4 regions of the Arthrobacter sp. Cza30 genome follow, and region 1 is predicted to be linked to each of the others. Evidence: riboswitches for the same ligand, from Rfam matches in the RefSeq annotation. Region 1 holds a riboswitch; each other region holds the start of a gene.
What was found. Region 1 has a riboswitch for S-adenosylmethionine ahead of AC5RVZ_RS06960 (flavin reductase family protein). Riboswitches for the same ligand answer to the same signal wherever they lie in the genome.
Positions count from the first base shown of each region.

Region 2: another riboswitch for S-adenosylmethionine. It lies ahead of AC5RVZ_RS31180 (O-acetylhomoserine aminocarboxypropyltransferase/cysteine synthase family protein); the one in region 1 lies ahead of AC5RVZ_RS06960 (flavin reductase family protein).
Region 3: another riboswitch for S-adenosylmethionine. It lies ahead of AC5RVZ_RS31260 (LLM class flavin-dependent oxidoreductase); the one in region 1 lies ahead of AC5RVZ_RS06960 (flavin reductase family protein).
Region 4: another riboswitch for S-adenosylmethionine. It lies ahead of AC5RVZ_RS31265 (methionine ABC transporter ATP-binding protein); the one in region 1 lies ahead of AC5RVZ_RS06960 (flavin reductase family protein).

Region 1 is NZ_JBNHGA010000002.1:360,093-362,284, forward strand. Features, by position in the region: gene AC5RVZ_RS06955 (prephenate dehydratase) at 1-853, shown strand, start outside; SAM riboswitch class IV at 1,001-1,115, shown strand; gene AC5RVZ_RS06960 (flavin reductase family protein) at 1,168-1,674, shown strand; gene AC5RVZ_RS06965 (aldo/keto reductase) at 1,725-2,192, opposite strand, start outside.
Region 2 is NZ_JBNHGA010000014.1:57,050-59,241, forward strand. Features, by position in the region: gene AC5RVZ_RS31180 (O-acetylhomoserine aminocarboxypropyltransferase/cysteine synthase family protein) at 1-1,071, opposite strand, end outside; SAM riboswitch class I at 1,166-1,258, opposite strand; gene malQ (4-alpha-glucanotransferase) at 1,477-2,192, shown strand, end outside.
Region 3 is NZ_JBNHGA010000014.1:75,359-77,550, reverse strand. Features, by position in the region: gene AC5RVZ_RS31260 (LLM class flavin-dependent oxidoreductase) at 1-772, opposite strand, end outside; SAM riboswitch class I at 862-951, opposite strand; gene AC5RVZ_RS31255 (APC family permease) at 1,041-2,192, opposite strand, start outside.
Region 4 is NZ_JBNHGA010000014.1:77,577-79,768, reverse strand. Features, by position in the region: gene AC5RVZ_RS31270 (methionine ABC transporter permease) at 1-239, opposite strand, end outside; gene AC5RVZ_RS31265 (methionine ABC transporter ATP-binding protein) at 236-1,294, opposite strand; SAM riboswitch class I at 1,408-1,499, opposite strand; gene AC5RVZ_RS31260 (LLM class flavin-dependent oxidoreductase) at 1,578-2,192, opposite strand, start outside.

The DNA of each region.
Region 1 (2,192 bases):
GTACCAAGGTGAACCCGGCTCGAACTCCCACATGGCTTGCCTGGAAGTGCGCCCCGGTTGGGACGCGGTGCCGTGTGCCAGCTTCGAGGATGCGTTCGCTGCCGTCACCGGCGGCGAGGCCGAACTGGCCATGATCCCCATCGACAACTCGATCGCCGGCCGGGTGGCGGACATCCACGCGCTGCTGCCGAAGACCACCCTGCAGATTGTGGAGGAATTCTTCCTGCCCATCCGGTTCAGCCTGCTGGGCGTACGCGGGGCCACCGTGGAGCAGGCCCGGGAGGTGCACAGCCACATCCACGCCTTGGGCCAGTGCCGCAAGCTGATCCGCAGGCTCGGGCTCACTCCGGTCATCGCCGGCGACACCGCGGGTTCGGCCCGGGAGGTGGCCGAATGGAACGACCCGACCAAGGTCTCCCTGGCACCGCCGATGGCCGCCGAACTCTACGGTCTGGAGGTTTTCGCGGAAAAGGTCGAAGACGATCCGACGAACACCACACGGTTCGTGGTGCTGGCCGACCGCCGGCCGGTCCCGTCCCGCGAGGAACTTCCCGGTCCGGCGGTGACCAGCTTCGTGTTCCGCGTGCGGAACGTGCCGTCGGCGCTCTACAAGGCGCTGGGCGGTTTCGCCACCAACGGCATCAACATGACCAGGCTGGAGAGCTACATGGTCGGCGGCGAGTTTGCCGCCACCATGTTCATGGTGGACGTCGAAGGCCACCCGGACGATCCTGCCATGGTCCACGCCTTCGAGGAACTGGACTTCTTCACCACCGAGATCCGCCTCCTGGGCGTTTACCCGGCGCATCCGTTCCGGCGGCAGACCGTGCGCGCCGGCGCCGCCGCACAGTAGCCGTGGCGGCGGCCGCCCGTGGGCCGCAGCCGTAGCGCCGCAACCGTCGGGGCAGCCGTCGCGCGGCTGCCGCCGGTAAAACGCTGCATTTGACGAACTGTTACCGGCGTTTGACCCAGGCCCTTCCCCGCTCTTAGCGTGGAGGCGAATCAAGAGCGCCAACTTCACAGCCCTGGCTGGTTGGCCGGCAACCCTCTACCGTAGCGGGGTGCTCCAGGTGATGATTCGGCCCGCCGGGTATGTCGGCAGGCAAGTACGCGTATCCACCCGCAGCAGCTCGGCCGCAGCGGATGCGCCCAAGCCCCAAGGACGCCATGTCGCTACACCATGACCTGACCCCCAACACGTTGCGCTCAGCCTTCGGCCGCTTCCCCTCGGGCATCGCGGCGCTGTGCGCGATCATCGACGGCGAGCCGCAGGGCATCGTCGCCTCCTCGTTCACCGTGGGCGTCTCCCTCGAGCCGCCGCTGGTGATGTTCGCCGTGCAAAACACCTCACGGACCTGGCCGCTGGTCCGCCGGGCCGACCGGATCGGCGTCTCGGTCCTCGGCACCGGGCACGACGGCGTCTGCCGCCAGATCGCGTCCAAGAACGGGGACCGCTTTGCCGGCCTGAGCCTGCACGGCACGGACGACGGCGCGCTTTTCCTCAACGACGCGGCGCTCTGGCTGGACTGCTCGGTGCACCAGGAAGTCCCGGCCGGGGACCACCACGTCGTGCTGCTGCAGGTGCACGGCCTGTCCACGCACGACGGCACGCACGAGCCGCTCGTCTTCCACGATTCCGCATTCCGCCGGTTGGAACAGCCGGCCTTCGTCTAGGACGCTTGGTCCCGGCCCAGCCGGCAGCGGGCTGGGCGAGCCGCGGGCAGCTACGGCAGCGGCCTGCCGCGGGCCGCCACCCACAGGGAGTACCACTCCTCGCGGGTCATCGATGCTCCAACCGCCTCCGCCTCGGCACAGGCCCGGATCCGGTCCGGGCTGCTGGTGCCGACGACCGGCCGGATGCCTGCCGGATGCCGCAGCAGCCAGCCCAGCACCACGGCTTCGGGCGGGCAGCCCTTGTCCCGGGCAAGTTCCGTGACCAGGGCTGCCGTTGCATGGTCGGCCGGGGCTGTGGCATCCGCGGGCGCGGAAGCATCCGGTATCGCGGCCTCCGCTGCCGCGCGCCCGCTGTACCGGCCCTGGGCCAGCGCGCCCCAGGCCTGCAGCTCCACCCCGTGGGCGGCGCAGTATTCCAGGGTGCCGTGCGGGAAGCCGATCCCCGTTCCCTCCGGGTGGTTCACCAGCACCCCCGACTCCAGCCAGTCGCGTCGGTACAGGCTCATTTCCAGCTGGTT
Region 2 (2,192 bases), on a different contig from region 1:
GAACTTCTGGCCCGCGGTGCGGCCGCCCTTGACGCCGAAGCTGAACACGGAGCCCACGCCCTTGGGCAGGTACTTCCGGCCGCGCTCGTAATGCGGGTGCGCGGGCAGGCCGGCGTAGCTGACCCAGGAGACGCGCTCGTCGGCTTCCAGCCACTCGGCCACGGTGCGGGCGTTGGCCAGGTGCTCGTCCATCCGCTGCGCCAGCGTTTCCACGCCCTGCAGCAGCTGGAACGCGGACTGCGCGGACAGCGACGGGCCGATGTCGCGCAGCTGCTCGGACCGGAGCTTGGTGAGGAAGCCGTACTCGCCGAAGTTGCCCCACCAGGACACGTTGCCGTAGCTGGGCACCGGTTCGGTCATCTGCGGGAACTTGCCGTTGCCCCAGTTGAAACGCCCGGATTCGACGACGACGCCGCCCAGGGTGGTGCCGTGGCCGCCCAGGAACTTGGTGGCGGAATGGATCACGATGTCCGCGCCGTGCTCGATCGGGCGGATCAGGTAGGGCGTGCTCAAGGTGGCGTCGACGACCAGGGGGATCCCGGCGTCGTGCGCCACCGCGGCCAGGCCGGCGAGGTCCGCGATGTCGCCGGACGGGTTGGCCACGATCTCCGTGTAGACGGCCTTGGTGTTCTCGCCGATGGCCGCGGCGAAGTCGGCCGGGTCGTTGGAGTCGACGAACGTGGTCTCCACGCCGAACCGGCGCAGCGTCACGTCCAGCTGGGTGATGGTGCCGCCGTAGAGCTTGGACGAGGCCACGATGTGGTCGCCCGCCCCGGCCAGGGCCGCGAAGGTGATGAACTCGGAGGCCATGCCCGACGACGTGGCCACCGCGCCGATGCCGCCCTCGAGCGAGGCGATGCGCTCTTCGAACGCGGCGACCGTGGGGTTGCCGATGCGGGAGTAGATGTTGCCGTACTTCTGCAGCGCGAAGAGGTTCGCGGCGTCGTCGGTGTCCTTGAACACGAACGAGGTGCTTTGGTAGATCGGTACGGCCCGGGCACCGTGCTCGGCGTCGGGCGTGCCGCCGGCGTGCAGGGCACGGGTGCGGAAACCGAATGTGCGTTCAGCCATCAGGCGGTTGCTCCTTCAAAACTTGGGTTCCCGGGCAATGACGGTCCTGGCGGCACCGGGCAGGCACCGTCCGGATCAAAGATTGCTTGCGCTCTCTCCATCGCTTCTGGCGGTAGCACCTTTCCGGTTGGCCGGATGGTTGCTGCGGTGTCAAAGAGCCAGATCTCTCAACCGCTCGGGATGGTCCCGTCCATTCTCGCAACCAACCGCCGCGGCAGCAAAGAATGTTGAGCCGCGTTGCGTCCGGGCTGTGGGCGCCGGGGGCTTGCGGTGGGCGCCTTGCGGTTCCCGGCCTGCGAATGCCCGGCACGACGGCGGTGCTCGCCTCTCGCGGTCCACGATCTTCGCCGTCCCGGCGCAGGACGGACGTTCCCGGGTCCGGACAGTTCACCGTAGATTGGGTCTATGGCTGAACTTTCGGCGCTGCAGCGCCTCGCGGGGAAACATGGCGTTGGCATTACCTTTTACGGATGGGATGGGGGCGAGAAAACAGTCAGCGAGGCAACGCTGGTTTCCGTCCTCACCGCGCTGGGCGTCCCCTGCGCCACCGACGACGATGTCACGGCTTCCCTCCGGGCCGCTGAGCTGGCACCGGTGCAGCGCACGCTGCCGCCCGCCGTCGTCGTCCGGCAAGGCACTGCCACCGAAGTTCCCGTCAATGCGCGGCCCGGCGTCCGTCCGCGGGTCCGGATCCTGCTGGAGGACGGCTCCCGGCGCGACGTCGAGGTGCTGGCCGGCGGGCGGGAGGAGTCGGAAGATGCTCCGCCTGTCCGTTTCACGGCGGTGGTGCCGGCGGACATCCCGCTGGGCTGGCACACGCTGGAGGTAGCGGGAATGCCGGGGGCGATGGAGCCCGGAACCGGCGCGGCCGCGGAACCGTCCGACAGCCAGGCACGGTGCGCGCTCGTGGTCACCCCGCGGCGCCTGACCACCGCCGACCGCCTTCCCCGGACGTGGGGCTTGATGGCACAGCTGTACTCCGTGCGCTCGCGGTCCTCGTGGGGCATCGGCGACCTCCATGACCTCGCCAGCCTCGCCGAGACGGCTGCCGCCAAGGGCGCGGGGTTCGTCCTGATCAACCCGCTGCACGCGGCCCAGCCGAAACCGCCTGTGGAGCCCTC
Region 3 (2,192 bases), on a different contig from region 1:
TCGGGCAGGTCACGAACACCGCCTCGGCGTTCCCGGCGGCGAACTCGGTGCCGCGCTTGGAGGCCCCGGCCTGGAAGATGACCGGGGTGCGCTGCGGGCTCGGCTCGGTGATCGCGATGCCGGGAACCTTGAAGTACTTGCCCTCGTGCCGGATCTCGTGGACCTTGGCCGGGTCGGTGAAGACGCCGGTCTCGACGTCCTTGACCACGGCGTCGTCCTCCCACGAGCCCTCGAGCAGCTTGTAGATGACCTCGAGGTATTCGTCCGCGTGGTTGTAGCGCTCGTCGTGCTCCAGCTGGTCTTCTTGGCCCATGTTGCGCGCCGCCGAGGGCAGGTAACCGGTGACCACGTTCCAGCCGACCCGCCCGTTGGTCAGGTGGTCCAGCGTGGCCAGGCGGCGGGCGAACGGGTACGGGTGCTCGTAGGCGGTGCCGGCGGTGACGCCGAAGCCGAGGTTCTCGGTCACCGCGGCCATCGCCGAGACCAGCATGAACGGATCATTCACCGGGACCTGGGTGCCGGCGCGCAGCGTGGTCTCGTTGGAGGACCCGAAGACGTCGTAGGTGCCGAGCACGTCGGCGATGAACAGGCCGTCGAAGAGGCCCTTTTCCAGCACCTTGGCCAGGTGGGTCCAGTAGCCGATGGTGTTGTAGTTGGCGGACTTGTCCTGCGGGTGGCGCCACAGTCCGGGCGACTGGTGGCCCACGCAGTTCATGTCGAAGGCGTTGAAACGAATCTGGCGCCGGGGGTTGGGCTGCGGGTTTACGGTCATGTCAGGCTCCTTTTCTGATGAGAAGAGCCCGCGCCGGTCCTCCGTTGGGCATGCGAGTGCCCAACGGAAGACCAACGAGAGATCGAGCTTCTCCATCGGTCCTGGCGGTAGCACCTTCCTCAGGGAGGGGGTTGCTGCGGCGTCAACAAGCCAGGTCTCTCGGCCGCTCTGGATGGGTACCCCTCCATTGGACACCCGGGGGCGTCCCGGAGGGAAATGTTCGCCGTCACGCGAGGTAAGAATTACGGCGCGTGACGCCGGGTAAAAATTACGACGCCGGGGCGGAGCCGGCTTTGGCCTGCGGCCGCTTCCATCCCGCCACCGCTCCCGCCCCTAGGCAGACAAGAATCAGGACGACGACGGCGATGGCCAGCGGCACACTGTTGCCGACCAGGGTGGGGAGGTTCTGCAGGATCAGGCCCAGGATTCCCAACAGCCCGATCAGTCCGAGCGCCGGGGCGACGGAGCGCTTCCAGTCGCGGGCCGGCGCACCCTTTCTCCGGAAGAAGACCAGCACCGCGATGCTTGTGAGCGTCATCAGCACCACCACGCCCAGGGAAGCGAAACCGGCAAACCAGGTGTAGAACTGCACGATCGGGTCCCAGCCGGCGACGGCGGCTGTCAGCAGGAACAGGGCAACCACTCCGGTCGAAGCGGCCGAGGCCAGATGTGGCGAGTGGTGCCGGGTGTGCGTGCCGGCCAGCTTGGCGGGGAAAATGCCTTGTCCGGCGATCTGGAAGAAATAGCGTGAGCTGATGTTGTGCAGGGACAGGATGCAGGCGAACAGGCTGCTGGCCAGCAGTACCTGGATGACGTGGCTGCCCGCGGTGCCGAGGTAGAGCGCCGTAGTCTCCGAGAGCAAGGTGCCGGGCGCGTCCGTGGCCTTTTGGACGATGCCCTCGTCGCCCCACACGCTGATCAGCAGCCAGCTGGAGAGCGCGTAGAAGCCGCCCACCACGATGAGGGCTACATAGGTGGCGCGCGGGATCGTCTTGTCCGGGTCGCGTGCCTCGTCGCGGAACACGGCGGTCGCCTCGAAGCCAATGAAACTCAGGATGGCGAACAACAGCGCGATGCCGGGCGCCCCGGACAGCACGGTGGACGGGGTGACGAACCCGGTGGACAGGCCCTCCCGACCGCCGCCGCCAAAAATTACGGCAGCGTCAAGGACCAGCACGATCAGCACCTCGGCGACCAGCAGTACCCCCAGCACCTTGCCGGAGAGCTCGATGTTCCGGTGGCCCAGCCAGGCGACGGCGGCCAGGGCGGCAGCGGCCCATGCCCACCATGGCAGTGCCGGCCCGCCGTAGGCGCGGACCACTTCGTCGACGGCCGGCGCCAGCAGGCCGTAGACGCCGGCTTCCAGCGCGAGGTAGGAGAGCAGAGCCACGAAGGCCGCCCCCAGGCCCGCCCTGCGGCC
Region 4 (2,192 bases), on a different contig from region 1:
GGGAGCGAGCGGCCCATGTTGACGAGCCAGCTGAGCGTTCCGTGCAGGCGCGGCCGGGGGAACAGACCGCGGCCGTCCGTGTTGTACAGCAGCACGCCGGTGGCGCCGCCGACCAGGATCACCATGACCATCACGATGCCGACCATCGCCCAGGTTTCGCCGTAGGCCGGCAGCAGCAGCGCCGGCAGGTCCGCCCAGGGCGTGTCCAGCCCGACGGCGGCGGTTTCTGCGGGCCTCATGCGCGCACCTCGATTTTCTCGTTCCTTGCATATTCGTCCGCGTCCGTCGGCGGCGTTTCCGCCGCGTCCACGGCACGGTGGCGTGCCTCTGCGGTCAAACCCAGGCCCGCCAAGTAGGCGCGGACCTCGGCCTCCGGGCGGCCGGCAATCCCGATGTCGGCACGGCCCAGCACCGCTTCGCCATGGGCTTCCACCGAACCGCCGAGCAGCGCCACGCGTACGCCGAGGCCGGTGGACAGGCGGGTCATCCACTCCGGGTCCACCGGCCCGTGCCGGTACGAGACGGACAGCGCGTAGTCGAAGCCGGCCGGCAGCGGGAGGGCGCGGATTGGCAGCAGTTGGCGGCCGGCGGCGGAGGCCGGATCGGCCACTAGGGCGCCGATCGGCCCGTATTCCGCGACGCGGCCGCCGGAGAGCACGGCCACCTGGTCGGCGACGTGGCGCACCACGTCCATCTCATGGGTAATCAGGATGACCGACAGCCCCAGTTCGGTGCGCACGTCGTCCAGCAGGTCCAGGATCTGCTGCGTGGATTCCGGATCCAGGCCCGACGTCGATTCGTCGGAGAGCAGGATCCGGGGGCGAAGTGCCAGCGCCCGGGCGATGCCGACCCGTTGCTTCTGGCCGCCGGACAGTTGGCCGGGATAGGCGTTGGCCTTGTGCAGCAGGCCCACCCGGTCCAGCAGTTCGGCCACGCGGTCCTCCATCTGAGCGTGCACCACGCCGAGGTTTCGCAGCGGCAGCGCCACGTTCTCCGCCACCGTCATCCGGCGCAGCAGGGCCGAGTGTTGGAAGATCGTGCCGATGGCGCGGCGTTCGCCGCGCAATGCCTGCCCGGACAGGGCGGAGAGGTCGCGGCCGTCCACCAGCACCTGGCCGGAGGTCGGTTTCTCTAACAGGGAAATGCAGTGGGAGAGGGTCGTCTTGCCGGCGCCGGAAGGGCCGACAACGGCGGTGATCGACCCCTGCTGGATGGTCAGGTCGATGCCCTTGAGCACCTCGACCGTCCCGCGTCGTGTGTCGTAGCTCTTGTGCAGATTGCGGATTTCTATCATTGCGGGCCGCCCCCGGCATACCTTTTCATGCTGCTCCTGAAGGTCAGGGAGCCCCGGGCACAGCCGATCACGGCGCGCAGGCATGGCGCGGCCGGTTCCGGCCCGGCCCGGGTTCTCCATCGGTTCTGGCGTTAGCACCGTGCGGCAGTTGCCGGGGTTGCTGCGGCGTCATCGAGCCAGATCTCTCGGCCGCTCTGGATGGTTCTTGCCGTCGGCGGTGCCCGCCCCCTGAAGGGGCGGCGCACCGGCGTCGTTGTTTAGCTGGTTCTGCTGCTGCCCACGCTTAGTCGACCAGCGCGTTCTGCAGGCGGAAGCCGGCGGCGCGGTGGTTCTCCGGTAGCTTGTCGCCGCGGCCGAAGAGCTTGTTGCGCAGGGTCCCCGGCGCGTACTCCGTGGGGTAGGCTCCCAGCTTCTGCAGCTCCGGCACGACGTATTCCACGATGTCCTCGAAGGTGCCCGGGGTGATCGCGTAGGCCAGGTTGAACCCGTCCACGTCGGTCTCGTCGACCCACTCCATTAGCTTGGCGGCCACCTCACCGCCGGAACCGACGGTGATCGGGCCGAAGCCGCCGACGCCGACCCATTCGGCCAGCTGGCGGATGGTCCACGGCTTGCCGCTGTCGCCGGAAGCCTTCTGGAAGGTCTCCACCGAGGACTGGATGGCATTGGACTTCACGTTTTCGCCGATCACGTCGTCCGGGCCGTAGGTGGAGAGGTCAACGCCCATCCAGCCGGAGATCAGCGCCAGCGCGCCGTTGATGTCCGCGTAGGACTTGTAGTCCTCGAACTTGGCCTGCGCGGTGGCGGTGTCCGGTCCGGTCACAACGGTCTGCATCGCGTAGATGCGTACGTCGTAGCGGTCGCGGCCCGCCGCTTCCACGGCGTCGCGGATCTTCTT